DNA from 2 places in the Virgibacillus byunsanensis genome. Region 1 is predicted to be linked to the other one. Evidence: predicted binding sites of a transcription regulator. Region 1 holds the regulator's gene; the other holds the start of a gene.
What was found. The regulator CtsR, encoded in region 1, represses protease genes until heat stress. The targets are predictions, from matches to a motif close to ATGGTCAATAAAGGTCAAACA.

Region 1 (7,948 bases):
AATATCTGGTATATATAAATATCCAATGGTACCACCGGCAATTACAAAAAATAAATGTACGATTTTTTTCAGCACCACCGTCACCTCCTAACCGTTATTATTACCTAATTTTATATAAAATAATCCAACTTATAATAATTTACCTCTATGATAACAAATAAATAATAGCACAATTGTAAAAATCAGTCAATTTGCAAATATAAAATTTTATCATAACCGTATATCAATGTCAATCTAATTTTACTAGAGTTTCTTCTATTTACCTTAAAACGCCAACTTCTAATGCTTCTTGAACTGTATTTACACCGATAACTTGAATGTTTTCTGGTATCATCCATCCATCTAAATTCTTTTTTGGACAAATAACGCGCTTAAATCCGAGTTTGGCAGCCTCCTGAACACGCTGGTCTATTCTAGAAACCCGTCTCACTTCTCCTGTTAACCCCACCTCCCCAATAAATATATCATCTGGTTTAGTAGGCTGATCTCGAAAGCTAGATACAATACTAACTGCAACAGCAAGGTCAATGGCGGGCTCATCAAGTTTCACACCACCTGCTACCTTAATATAGGCATCTTGGTTTTGTAGCATTAAGCCTACACGTTTTTCTAACACTGCCATTAGTAATGGCACACGATTATTATCAAACCCTGTTGCCATCCGGCGCGGATTACCAAAGCTTGACGGTGAAATTAATGCTTGAATCTCGACTAATACAGGTCTTGTACCCTCCATAGATGCTACAACCGTTGATCCAGCCGCACCATGTGAACGTTCTTCTAAAAATATTTCAGAAGGGTTTAACACTTCACGTAAACCTTCTTCTTTCATTTCAAATATACCCATTTCATTTGTACTTCCAAAACGATTTTTTACGCCACGCAAAATACGGAATGTATGATGTCTTTCTCCCTCGAAATAAAGGACTGCATCAACCATATGCTCAAGCAATCGTGGCCCTGCAATGGCACCTTCCTTCGTTACGTGCCCGACAATAAAAATGGGAATACCTTTTGTTTTAGCTATTTTCATTAGTTCACTTGTACATTCACGAACCTGCGATACACTACCTGGTGCACTAGTGACTTCTTCTCTGAAAATGGTTTGTATCGAATCAATGACCACAAAGGATGGTTTTAATTTTTCGATTTGATTTCCAATATCATACAAATTCGTTTCTGCTAATACGTATAATAAATCTGCTTTAACACCTAGTCGTTCTGCTCGTAGTTTTGTCTGTCTAGTAGACTCCTCACCAGAAATATATAGCACTGGTAACTGTTTTTCTGCTAGTTGAGATGATATCTGAAGTAACAGTGTTGATTTACCTATCCCGGGGTCTCCACCTATAAGTACTAATGAGCCTGGTACAATCCCACCACCAAGCACCCGATTAAATTCTTCCATCGAGGTTGTAACACGCGGTTCTTCTTGTGATTCAATCTCTGTTATTCTTTCAGGCTTACTAACTGTGTTCATGTCCCTTCCTAATGTATGCCTGCTTTTCACAGTAGATGATTCCAATTCCTCAACTAATGTGTTCCAGTTATTGCAACCCGGACATTTCCCCATCCATTTAGCAGATTCATATCCACAGTCTTGACAAACATACTTCGATTTACGTTTAGCCACCACTTACATCCCCTTATATCTATCCTATCTGTAAATTAATACGATTAACATAACGTAAACGTTACATCTTTTTATCAATTTATTAATATTTATACTATAATTCTGCCACAATCAGTATTGAAAACCACAGCTACTCATATTTTATCACTCGTTTAAAATGTGCATAGTAGGAAAAAAACTAGAAGGTTGATTCCTTCTAGCTTTTTTAACTATTTATTCTAAAGTTCACTTTTAGGGCAAAATAACATATTCACCTTTGTTATTTAACCCGATTTTTACTTTTTGACCTTTTGCAATTGTTTCCTTCAGTAATTCCTCTGATAATAAATCTTCAATATTCTTCTGTATTGACCTGCGGAGTGGTCTTGCTCCATACTCCGGATCAAATCCTTCATTGGCAATTTTTTCAATAGCTTTATCTGTTAAAGAGAAAACGATATCTTGTTCTTTCAAACGAGTTTTCAATTGCTCGACCATTAACGTCACTATATCTTTCATATGCTTTCTCTCTAATGAATGGAAGACAATCATTTCGTCAATACGATTTAAAAACTCAGGGCGAAATGCTTTTTTCATTTCATCAGTAACTTTTTTCTTCATATCTTTATATTCTTGACCTTCTTCACCAAGGCTGAAGCCAACATATTTGTTACGTTTTAACTCATTTGCCCCCACGTTGGAAGTCATAATTAGAACGGTGTTACGAAAATCGATAACACGACCTTTTGAATCCGTTAAGCGACCATCCTCAAGTACTTGCAGAAGAATGTTAAACACTTCTGGATGAGCCTTTTCCACTTCATCTAGTAATACAACAGAGTAAGGTTTTCTACGAACCTTTTCTGTAAGCTGTCCACCCTCTTCATACCCTACATAACCTGGAGGAGAACCTACTAAACGTGAAGTTGAATGTTTTTCCATGTACTCAGACATGTCAATACGAATCATTGCCTCTTCATCGGCAAACATCGTTTCAGCTAATGCACGCGCAAGCTCCGTTTTACCTACCCCTGTAGGTCCTAAGAAAATAAAGGAGCCAATTGGACGTTTAGGGTCCTTTAATCCAGCACGAGCTCTGCGTATTGCTTTTGAGACAGCATTAACCGATTCTTCCTGACCTATAACGCGTTTGTGCAACGTGTCTTCCATATTTAATAAACGTTCACTTTCGTCCTTAGTTAATCTAGAAACTGGTACACCAGTCCATATGGAAACAACATCGGCAATATCTTCAACTGTTACTTCTGAATCCTCTTGCCCTTGTTTTTCTTTCCATTTAGTTTTTGTTTCCTCTAATTCTTCACGTAACCTTTGTTCCGAATCACGTAATGAGGCTGCTTTTTCAAATGCCTGACTTTGTACAGCTGCATCCTTTTCTTTACGCACTTCTTCTAATTTCTGTTCTAATTCCTTTAGATTTGGCGGAATAGTGTAGGATTGCAAGCGAACCTTAGACCCAGCTTCATCAATAAGATCAATTGCTTTATCAGGTAAAAACCGATCAGTAATGTACCGGCTAGACAAGTTAGCTGCTGCTTCAATTGCTTCATCTGTAATTGTCACACGGTGATGTGCCTCGTAACGATCACGTAAGCCACCTAAAATTTTAATTGTTTCTTCAAGTGTTGGTTCATCGACTTGTATTGGCTGAAATCTTCGTTCTAATGCTGCATCTTTTTCAATATATTTACGATATTCATCCATCGTTGTTGCACCAATACACTGCAATTCTCCACGAGCTAGTGATGGTTTTAAAATATTTGATGCGTCAATAGCACCTTCAGCACCGCCTGCTCCAATTAGCGTGTGCAATTCATCAATAAACAAGATAATATTACCTGCTTGACGTATTTCTTCCATAACCTTTTTTAAACGATCCTCAAATTCACCACGATACTTCGTTCCCGCAACAACAGTACCCATATCAAGTGTCATAACACGCTTATCACGAAGAGTTTCGGGAATTTCATTGTCTATAATCTGTTGTGCTAATCCTTCAGCAACGGCTGTTTTACCAACCCCTGGTTCACCGATTAAAACCGGATTGTTTTTCGTACGTCTACTTAACACCTGAATTACCCGTTCAATTTCTTTACTGCGGCCAATAACAGGGTCAATATTTCCCTCTTTTGCAATTACCGTTAAATCTCTAGCGAGTGAGTCTAACGTTGGAGTATTAGCACTACTGGATGCCTGACCTCTGCCTTGACGACCTGCTTGAGATTCGTTACTGCCTAACAACTGCAATACTTGTTGTCTGGCTTTATTTAGGCTTACGCCGAGATTATTTAATACGCGAGCCGCAACACCTTCACCTTCACGGATTAAACCTAAAAGAATGTGTTCAGTACCTACGTATGAATGTCCAAGCTTTCTTGCCTCATCCTGTGATAACTCCACAACCTTTTTCGCGCGTGGTGTATAATGAATCGTTTGCATTGGCTGTTTACCAACACCGATTAACTTCTCTACTTCTTCTTGTATTTTTGACACTTCCAGGCCTAAGGACTGTAAAGCCTTTGCAGCTATACCATCACCTTCGCGAACAAGTCCTAAAAGAATATGTTCTGTGCCAATATTGTTATGACCCAGACGTACTGCCTCCTCTTGTGATAAGGCTAATACCTTTTGAGCTCTTTCTGTAAAACGTCCAAACATCATATAACTTTCCTCCTACTTATTTCTCTAATAATATACGTTCACGAATTAGTGAGGCGCGAAGTATATCTCGTTCATTTGCAGTTAATGTTTTCTTTGCATATTGCTGCAAGAATCCAGGCTGTGTAAGAACCATTAATTCATTAAGTATATTTCGTTGTACATTTTCTATAATACCCAAATCGATCCCAAGCCGTACATCTGAGAGACATTTTGCAGCTTCTTTTGACTCGATAATTCGACTGTACTCAAGAATACCATACGAACGATAGATCCGATCTTCCAACCTCGTGTTAGATTGTTCCACTAATCTATTTCTTGCATTTCTTTCATGTTCTATTAATTGTTGGACAACACTTTGCAAATCCTCAACAATATCCTGTTCTGATCTTCCAAGTGTGATTTGATTTGATATTTGAAAAATATTACCTACTGCCTCACTACCCTCACCATATATACCACGTACCACAAGCCCTAGTTGATTTATAGCGGGAATCATTCGATTAATTTGTTGGGTCAGCACCAATGCCGGTAAATGCATCATTACCGACGCACGCATTCCGGTACCTACGTTAGTTGGGCAGCTAGTTAAATATCCTCTCGTCTCATCAAATGCGTAATTAACTTTTTCCTCTAAAAAATCATCAAATTCAAATGACTTTTTTAGTGCTTTATTTAATTGAAACCCAGGAAAATAAAGCTGAATTCGAATATGATCTTCTTCATTTATCATGACAGATATCTTTTCATTCTCAGAAATAAGTGCTGCTGCAGCCTGCGCTTGATCCGCCAGATGAGGACTAATTAAATGTTTTTCCACTAACACCCGTTTCTCGATTGGGGTCAAATCACGAATAGCCACAAACCCAAAACTTTTATTATCCTGAAAAGACTTATCGTTATATTCTTTTTGAAAAAACTGATGAATCTCTTCCAAATCTTCTTGATTAGCTAGTATCGGGAATGACACTTGCGAAAAGTTTCGAGCTAAACGGATTCTACTACTTAAAACAATATCACTATCCGGGCCTTCTTCCCGCATCCAAGGACTAATTGCCTCATTCATAAAATGCTGTAGCGTCATGAATCATCACCACCTTTTCGCATTTCTGTTTCTAAGCCCCTAATTTTGTCACGAACTTTTGCAGCGTCCTCAAAATCTTCTTTTTCAATTAACGTTTGTAACTCTTTTTTATATGATTCCAATTGCTTTTTGGCATGTAAATTACCGCCTTTTCGCTTTGGAATTTTCCCATGATGTTTTGTATTCCCACTATGGACTCGGCGAAAAATGGGGTCCAGTCTCTCTGAGAATGCATGATAACATTCTGCACATCCAAATTTTCCAACCCGTTTAAATTCAGATAAGGTCATTTCACACTGCGGACATTGTAATTCTTTCGTCTGCTTAAATGTTGGATTACTATTCGCCCCTATGGATGATGAATCAAAATTAAACAAACCAGATAACAAGTTGTGAAGTGAATACCCTTCTTCAGGATATGTCATATACCCTTTTTCCTTTGCGCATACTTCACAGACGTGTACTTCTGTTTTATTCCCATTAATAACTTGTGTAAAGTGAAGTGTGGCAGGCCGCTTTTGGCATTCTTGGCATTCCATAACGACTTCCCCCTTTTTTACTTATTTAAATATTTCAATGTAGTTAACATAGATGTTAATATCCGTGCACGAACTTCATCCCGTAGAGGTAACTGAAAAGCTAACGTTTCCCTGCCTATTGCACTTACTATGAGCTTCGCTTCACGTTCAGTAATCAGCTCTTCTTCAAGAAGCCTCTCTAAAACATCAACAGCGGCCTGTTGGGTAATTTTTGGATTTATCATTTCAATAATTTCATCAATTAGTTCTGCTTTCTCCTGATACATAATACGAATAATCCGAATATATCCTCCACCACCACGTTTACTCTCTACTATATATCCTTTTTCCACAGTAAAGCGTGTATTAATCACGTAATTAATTTGCGATGGTACACAGTGAAATTGATCCGCGATTTCACTTCGTTTAATTTCTATTACATTGTGACCAGCTGTTTGCAAAACCTTTTTTAAATACTGTTCAATAACATCTGACACATTACCCACGAGCCCACCTCCTTTTTACCTTTATGAGCTAACCAACTATTTATAATATGCTTTTGACTTTGACTATCTTTGACTATATTTTTAATTATACGCAAAAATAAGTGAGATGCAACTAATAGTCTTTACCTATTGTAGACAAAGCTTATAAAAACAAAACACTCAAAAAAGCAGTAACCCAAAAACCTTACAGTGTGATAATCGTGTAAGGTTTTCTGGGGAGATGTAATTATTTTTTCTCAATTACGTTTTTAATTTGATTAATATTTGATAATTCCTCAAATAATCGGATTCGATCGAGCGAGGGGTCATGGTCAATTTTTATAAATATGTTTCTTAGATTATCTTCTTCCTTTTCAATTTCAACTTGTTTAATATTTAAATCGAACATCTCAAAAACAGAGACAATTTTATTTACTTGTAATCCAGGCAACGCGATAATCTCAATTAAATGTGAAGAACGACCCTTTGTAAATATTTTTTCAAAGTTGTTTAGAAACACTAAGCTAAGCAATATGATAAAGGTGGTAAATACTGCAGGAGCATACATCCCTGCTCCGACAACAAGGCCTAAACCAGCAACTGTCCAGATAGATGCTGCTGTGGTTAAACCGCGAATTGTCATTCCGTTTACGATAATTGTTCCAGCTCCTAAAAAGCCAATACCACTTATAACGTAAGAAGGAATTCTTGCAGGATCAAAACGAACGTGATCATATTTATCTATGAATGCCTCAAATCCATATAACGAAAGTAGCATCATTAAACATGCTCCAACACCAACTAATATATGTGTACGAAAACCAGCAGAGTGGTTCTTTAACTCTCGTTCAAAACCAATTAAGCCAGATAATAGTAACGCTATTAACACACGTACCATTATTATAAGAAAGTGTTCACCAAGAATTTGATCAACCAATTCACTCATCCTTCTCCCTCCCCATCTAATTTATATATATCCTTTTATTTTATATGAAATTACAATAAATATATAGTGAGAAAATTTAAGAAACTTTTTTAGCCTTATAAAGGGATATTACAGCATACTATAGAATGATTAGTACCAAAGGCTGTTTTATGCACGCATTGTTGCTTTTTCATCTTTATAGTTGATATAAATTTCGGCGTAACTTGAGATGATGGTTGATTTTCGCTGTAGGAGTTGACTCCTAGAAAGTGCATACGCATTTTCCTCGTGCAATGTGTTGCTTTCGTAGCCTTCCTAGTCCTGTGGGAACAGCGCATGTCCGAATTCCCCGGGTAGTGCGCCTGCGTTTTCTAGGCAGAATAGAAAAGAAAACTTTGCTATTCTGCATAAGTGCAACTAAGGCATAAGTGTTATTATTCGAATTTCACTTTGAAGAAGCCAGTCAAAATCAGGTGATTGCCGAATTGTAAGCCTTCCAAAATACAGATAGTGAATTTGCAAACGCGATTGAAGCCTGATTTTAAATTAGACTTATCCTCCCCAATGGCCACATGCACCATGGTGGAATTATGATGTTGAAAATAATAAATGTGGTGCAGTTACTAAAATCAAAAATTAGAAAAC
Region 2 (7,948 bases), on a different contig from region 1:
GGTGGGTAATTAGTCATGAAGATTACATCCTTTCCATGAAGGAAATAAAAATAAGTAATACAATTGTAATATAAAAGTCACAATCTTGAAATAGATTTTTAGAAATTTTGTCGAAATTGAAAAATTTGCATACACGGATTCACTATACATTAATTTCAAACTTTCATAACCTTTGCTATACTATGTATATACTAAAATTGGAGTTGATAAGATATGAACAGAGAAGATTTAATTGCTCCGAACGATTACAATATCGCGATGGAAATGGAGCGATACGCAACTGATTCCACTAGAAAAGCCTTAATCTGGCAAGATGATACTGGATTGAAGAAGGAAATTACCTATACCCAATTAATGCAAAATGTAAACAAAATTGGCAACGCTTTCTTGTCAAATGGCTTAAAGAAAGGCGACAAGATTCTCATTATGATTCCAAGACTGATAGAAGCATATGAGGTATATTTAGCAGCACTGAAGACGGGTATTATCATCATTCCAAGTTCAGAAATGCTGAAAACCAAAGATTTGCAATACCGTGTGTCGCATGGTGAAGTAAAAGGTGTTGTAAGTTATTTTCCATATGTAGATCAATATAAAGATATTAAAGAATATGACGAATTAAAACGATTTGTAGTAGGAGAGCCAGCAGAAGGATGGCTATTTTTAGATGCTTTAAAAGAAGATGCATCCGAGGAGCTGGATATGGCAAAAACAACAAAAGATGATATTGCGTTCTTACCGTACACTTCTGGAACTACAGGTAACCCAAAAGGTGTTGTACATACACATGGGTGGGGCTTTGCACATTTAAAGACAGCATCAGAGAATTGGCTATGCATCAATGATGGTGACAAAGTATGGGCAACAGCAGGCCCAGGTTGGCAAAAATGGATCTGGAGTCCTTTTCTTTCAGTCTTAGGATCTGGTGCAACCGGATTTATTTATAACGGGAAATTCAATCCAAAGACATATCTGCAGCTACTTCAGGACAATGATATTAATGTATTATGCTGTACACCGACAGAATATCGTTTGATGGCAAAAGTTGATAACCTATCAGACTATCAACTACCTACATTGCATAGTGCTGTATCAGCAGGTGAACCATTAAATAGAGAAGTTATTGATACGTTCCAGGAACACTTTAATTTAACTGTACGTGACGGATATGGCCAGACAGAGAATACATTATTATTAGGATTTATGAAAGATATGAAAGTAAAACCGGGATCCATGGGAAAACCAACTCCTGGAAATGATGTAGAAGTGATCGATGAATACGGTGAACCGGTTGCGGAAAATGAAATAGGAGATATCGCTGTTAAACTCGATTGTCCGGCATTGTTCCGTGAGTATTATAAAGATCCAGAGCGTACCAAAATGGCTCACCGGGGTAATTATTATGTAACAGGTGACCAAGCTGCAAAAGACAAAGAGGGCTACTTCTGGTTTGAGGGACGCAGTGATGACATTATCATTTCATCAGGCTATACAATTGGCCCGTTTGAAGTAGAGGATGCTTTAGTAAAACACTCTCATGTACAAGAATGTGCAGTAGTAGCTAGTCCAGATGAAATTCGAGGTAGCATTGTGAAAGCATTTGTTGTCCTAAAAGACAAAGTTAATAAGGATAATCCTGATTTAATTAAAGAATTACAGGATCACGTGAAAGAGTTAACTGCGCCATATAAATACCCAAGAGAAATTGAATTTATTGATGATTTACCAAAAACAACGTCAGGAAAAATCAGACGAGTTGAGCTAAGACAGAAGGAAAAATTAAAAGGCTAATATGAAATCCCCTAAACAGCTATGATAGTTAGTAACTGTTTAGGGGATTGTTTTTCTTTATGGAGTTAGAACTTCTACACGTTTATCTTCTAGTTTACGCGTGGTGCAAATAGACTCCCATTCATATGCCGCTCCGTCCCGCATCGTAATAATACGGTCTGCTATAGCTCGGGAATCTTCTCGGTCATGGGTTACAAAGATGGAGGTGATTCCTGTTTTCTTAATAATTTCTTTCAATTCATTTCTAATTTTTATTTGCAAATCAGCATCGAGGTTGCTGAACGGTTCATCCAATAATAGTAAGGAAGGTTTTGGAGCAAGCGTTCGCGCTAAAGCTACACGTTGTTGTTGGCCACCACTAAGTTCGTGCGGGTAGCGTTTTTTCAATTTCGCCATATTAACAAGGTCAAGAACCTCATCCACACGCTGTTGCTTATCTCTTTTAGTTTGTTTTTTTAAACCAAATTGAATATTCTCTGCAACGGTCATATGTGGGAAGAGCGCGTAGTCTTGAAATACCATACCAATTCCGCGTTTTTCCGGTAACACAAAGTGTCTGTCATCTGTCATAATCTGGTTATTTATTCGAATGATTCCGCTTGTAGGGGTTTCCAGTCCGGACAACAATCGAAGGACAGTACTTTTTCCGCTTCCGCTTTCACCAAGAATAGATATAATCTCTCCCTGTTCGATCTCAAGGTTGAAGTTTTTAATCGCATAGTCTTTACTTCTATAATAACAAAAAGCTAAATCTTTAATTTGTAGAAACATATTATTTTGGCTCCTTTTCTAAAGCATGATAGAAAATAAAGATGGCAATAGCACTGATGATAATGATAATAATGGATGCTAAAGACGCTTCATGAATTTGTTCATCACTTGCATACTGAAAGGCTTTTGTTGAGAGTGTATCGAAATTAAACGGTCTTAGAATTAATGTAAGTGGTAGTTCTTTTAGTATCTCAATAAATGATAAAATAAATCCACTTAAAATGGCTCCTTTTATCAAACGAACATCAACTTTAAAAAATGTTTTTGTCATTCCCATACCAAGCGTGCGTGATGCTTCTGTATATTTATTTCCTATTTTATCAAACCCAGCCTCAATTGCATTGAATCCGACTGCCAAGAATCGGATGACATAAGCAGATATTAACATGAACAGGCTGGTACTTAAGTATAGCATCGGATCCATACCGATAAATTCATAAAACCCAAAGAGAATATTATCCGTTGCTATAAATACGGTAATAATACCAACAGCAATAACAGCACCAGGTATGGAGTAACCTAATATTGTTATTTGCGCAGAAGCTCTGGATAGAACGCTTTGGTGAATTCGTGCGAAATTAGCAATGATAATCGCAAATACAGTGATCATTGACGCACCGACGATCGCTACTAATAGGGAGTTGAATATGAGTGAAGTAAATACAGGGTCAGCAATTTTTTCATAGGTTAATAGTACCCAATCTAGTAACTGAATTAGTGGTATTAGAAATCCTAGACCAAATATAAGCAGACTATAACCAAAAGCAATCCATCCACGCCACCCTCGTAATTGTATAGGAGTAAGCGGTCTAACTTTTGGTGAAGAATAGCTATACCTTTTTCTTCCTCGTAGGAACTTTTCAATTATGAGAATTGAAAATACGATAAACATAAGTGTAGCAGAGAGTTTAATTGCTGCATTCAAGTCCCCCATCCCAAACCACGTTTGAAAAATTGCGGTGCTGAACGTTGGAATTCCAAAGTATTGCACAACACCATAATCATTTAAAACTTCCAGTAGTACAAGACTAACGCCTCCAACAATTGCTCCACGGGATATCGGCAGGACTACCTTAAAGAAAATTTCAAATGAATTCCTTCCAAGTAATCGCGCATTCTCGATTAAGGATGCGGATTGATTTGATAAAAAAGTACGCGTGATCATATATACATATGGATATAGAAATAATGTAAAAATAAAGATGGCACCAGGTAATGTCATGATATCAAAATAGGATTGGCTCACAGTCACGTTATAGTTGTTTCTCAACGTAGTTTGGATAACACCCGTATAATTCAACATTCCATTGTAGGTATATGCTGCAATATAAGGCGGGATAGCTAATGGTAAAATTAATCCCCACTTAAAAAACCGTTTAAGTGGAAAGTCAAAAGCAGATATGAGCCAAGCGAGACTTGTGCCAATTAGAATTGTGAGTATACCTGTAAATATAATAATAATAGTAGTGTTTTTTAATAAATTTGGAAGTATAAATTCCTTAATATGCTGCCAATTCGAAGTTTCTTCTGTGAAAAAATTAAAAAGAATAGAAATGTTGGGTAGTAGGATAAGTATTACAATGAATAGACTTCCGAGGGTCCAAATATTTAAATAACTAGACAGCTTTCGATAGAACTTCAAGAATGACACTTCCCTTGATTAATCTTAGGTGAAACTGATAAAGATATCCCCATTAATGATAACAGTTCTCATTGGTATTGTATATACAAAAATGCTGCATTGCTTGTTATCACAATGCAGCAAGTTAGAAAGAATCTCTTATTTCCAACCAATTTCATTCATTATTTTAATGGCCTGTTCATTGTTATCGCCCAGCTTTGTCAGGTTAATGTCTTGTTCTTTAAATTCACCCCATGACTTAAGTAACTCTGCTGGTTCAACATTAGGGTTTACAGGATATTCATAATTTGTTTCAGCAAACTGTTCTTGAGCACTTTCAGTTGTTAAGAATTCCATAAATTTAATAGCATTTTCCGTATTTTTACTGCTTGCTGTTAAACCAATTCCACTAATATTAACATGTGTACCAGTTGAATCCTGGTTAGGGAATAGAATATCCAATTGTTCCGCTGCTTTTACTTGTTCCTCATCTTCTGCATTTAGCATTTGACCCAGGTAGTACGTATTCATTACTGCTACATCACCTTCTCCAGCAGCAATAGCGATAGCTTGATCACGATCTCCACCCTTAGGATCACGAGCCATGTTGTCTACAATACCTGTTGCCCATTCTTTAGCTGCATCCTCGCCATCAATTGCGATTAGAGATGCAAGTAAGGATTGGTTATAAATATTGGATGAAGAACGTATGAGAACTTTATCCTGAAAAGTATCTTTTGTTAAATCCTGATAAGTTTGTAAGTCTTCTAAACTTACACGGTCTTTATGATAGGCAATAATACGAGCTCGCTTTGTTAATCCAAACCAAGTGTTTTTATCATCGCGATATTTGCTAGGTATATTTTCTTGAAGTGTATCACTAGTAACTTCTTGTAATAATTCTTCATCCTTAGCACGGTGTAGTCGTCCAGCGTCCGCTGTAATAAATAAATCTGCCTCAGAAGCTTTACCTTCACGAACCAAACGAGCAATTAATTCATCATCCTTACCCTTAATGACATTAACTTCAATTCCAGTTTCTTCTGTGAATGCTTCGTATAAGTTATCATCTGTTTCATAATGACGCCCTGTATACAAATTAATTTCACCGTTATCTTCAATGTCAGCAGTATTGTTCTCATTTTCAGTATCATTTTCGCCATTATCCCCTCCACCACACGCAGCTAACGTAAATGCAGAAATAATAGTAATAAATACTAAAAGATAAAAATTATTTTTCATAGTAATCACCCTTCTTATGTAGAATCTAATTGATAATGAATATCAATTTCAATACTTATTCTAATGGAATATATCTAAAAGTCAATAGCTTTGTGAAAACTAATAATTTTTATTATAGAAGTTATGTCTAAATTAGTATTCATCAAAAGGTAAAAAATATGAATTTAACAGATCAAAATACTTGAAAGTCAAAATAGGTCAGAGTATAATAATGATCAAAGGTCAAATATAGTCAAAGTCAAAATTAAATATAATTACAGGCAATTATTTTAAGGAGGAATGGAAAATGCAATGTCAAAAATGTGGTGTAAATCCAGCTAATATTAATGTTGCAATGCAAATGAATAATGAAAAGATACACATGCATCTTTGCAATTCCTGTTTTCAGGAAATACAAGGAAAAATGATGAATACGAATGACTTCTTCTCCGATTCATTTCAAAATGAGGATGCATTTTCTAATCATTTTTATAATGGAAATGGAGCAAGTCACACAGGAACAAAAACACAGACAAAATCAAATCAAGGAAATGGTCTATTAGATCAACTAGGCAAGAATGTAACACACGCAGCAAGAGCAGGAATAATTGATCCGGTTATTGGTCGGGACAATGAAGTGAAACGTGTTATTGAAACGTTAAATAGAAGAAACAAAAATAACCCAGTATTAATCGGTGAACCTGGTGTAGGTAAAACTGCTATTGCTGAAGGGCTGGCTGTAAGAATTACAGAAGGTAATGTGCCAGCAAAACTGATGAACAAGGAAATATATCTGTTGGATGTGGCCTCATTGGTAGCAAACACTGGAGTTAGAGGTCAATTTGAGGAACGCATGAAGCAGTTAATTCAAGAATTACAAAATCGTAAAGATGTGATTCTGTTTGTGGATGAAATTCACTTGTTAGTAGGTGCCGGAACCGCAGAAAGCTCACAAATGGATGCAGGGAATATTTTAAAACCTGCACTAGCACGTGGTGAAATGCAATTAATCGGTGCAACAACATTAAAGGAATACCGTAAAATTGAAAAAGATGCAGCACTAGAACGACGCTTTCAACCTATTATAGTCAAAGAACCATCAGCAGAAGAAGCAGTACAAATATTAAATGGAATTAAAGATCGGTATGAACAGTTTCATGATGTGCGCTTTCCTGAAGACGTAATTCGCGCTTTCGTAACGTTATCACAACGCTATATTCAAGACCGCTTCCTTCCAGACAAAGCAATAGATTTAATGGATGAAGTTGGCTCGCGATTAAATCTAGCAAACGCAGAAAAAGATTCTAATTCAATCGGACAACGTCTAGATGAGATCATTAAAGAAAAAGAACAAGCAGCTGATAAAGAAGATTATGAACGTGCAGCAAACCTACGATATCAAGAAATTCAGCTGCAAAAGCAATTAGAAAAAGCCAAAAATGAAGAACAGGTTATTGATGTAGCTATTTCTGATATTCAATTGATTGTTGAAGAAAAAACGGGAATACCAGTAACAAAATTGCAAGCCGATGAACAAGAAAAAATGAAAAATATCGCTAAAAGCCTTGGTGATAAGGTTATTGGTCAAGAACAGGCAGTTCAAAAAGTAGCAAAAGCGATTCGCCGAAGTCGTGCAGGACTTAAATCAAAATACCGCCCAATAGGTTCGTTCTTATTTGTTGGACCAACTGGTGTCGGTAAAACAGAATTGACCAAAGCACTAGCAGAAGAATTATTCGGCTCACGTGAATCATTGGTTCGATTAGATATGAGTGAATATATGGAAAAACACGCCGTGTCAAAAATTATCGGTTCACCTCCAGGTTATGTAGGCCATGAAGAGGCTGGACAACTAACCGAACGTGTCCGTCGTAATCCATATTCCATTATTTTGCTTGATGAAATTGAAAAAGCACATCCAGACGTGCAAAACATGTTCCTGCAAATTATGGAGGATGGACACTTAACAGATTCACACGGTCGTAAGGTAAGTTTTAAAGAAACAGTCATAATTATGACAAGTAATGCCGGTACTGGTGAAAAACAAGTCAACGTTGGTTTTAATAACGCCCAACATGAATCAGTAACCACATTAGATATCCTAAGTAACTACTTTAAACCAGAATTCCTAAACCGCTTTGATGCGATGATCCAATTTAATGAGCTTGAAGAAGACAACTTATTAAAAATCGTTGATTTAATGCTAGAAGACCTAGAAGAAACAATAGAAGAAAACAATATTGAGATTACGATTACGGATGAAGCAAAACAAGAATTAGTTAGACTTGGCTTTGACCGCCGCTTTGGTGCAAGACCTTTACGTCGCGTTATTCAAGATAAAATTGATGACCAGTTAACAGATTTGATTTTAGAAGATGAGACGATTAATCAGGTAATGGTTGAGGTAATCAATCAGGAAATTGCAGTAACGAAAAAAGGATAAATTATGTAGTGAAGAGCCACTGACTCTGTCAGTGGCTCTTTTTTTGGTGTTGATCGAAATTCTAAGCTGTTGATCGAAAATGGACTACTCATGATCGATTC

Region 2: ACFQ3N_RS17055 (ATP-dependent Clp protease ATP-binding subunit) is a predicted target of CtsR. The motif match lies at 5,644-5,664, and genes of this name have one in related genera.

What each region holds. Positions count from the first base shown of each region.
Region 1 is NZ_JBHTKJ010000014.1:7,787-15,734, forward strand. It holds gene ACFQ3N_RS07205 (PIN/TRAM domain-containing protein) at 1-75, opposite strand, end outside; gene radA (DNA repair protein RadA) at 260-1,633, opposite strand; gene clpC (ATP-dependent protease ATP-binding subunit ClpC) at 1,865-4,294, opposite strand; gene ACFQ3N_RS07220 (protein arginine kinase) at 4,311-5,375, opposite strand; gene ACFQ3N_RS07225 (UvrB/UvrC motif-containing protein) at 5,372-5,914, opposite strand; gene ACFQ3N_RS07230 (CtsR family transcriptional regulator) at 5,932-6,399, opposite strand; gene ACFQ3N_RS07235 (MgtC/SapB family protein) at 6,626-7,324, opposite strand.
Region 2 is NZ_JBHTKJ010000058.1:19,798-27,745, reverse strand. It holds gene ACFQ3N_RS17080 (EAL domain-containing protein) at 1-17, opposite strand, end outside; gene mbcS (acyl-CoA synthetase MbcS) at 214-1,791, shown strand; gene ACFQ3N_RS17070 (ABC transporter ATP-binding protein) at 1,849-2,562, opposite strand; gene ACFQ3N_RS17065 (ABC transporter permease) at 2,564-4,204, opposite strand; gene ACFQ3N_RS17060 (Fe(3+) ABC transporter substrate-binding protein) at 4,343-5,425, opposite strand; gene ACFQ3N_RS17055 (ATP-dependent Clp protease ATP-binding subunit) at 5,712-7,847, shown strand.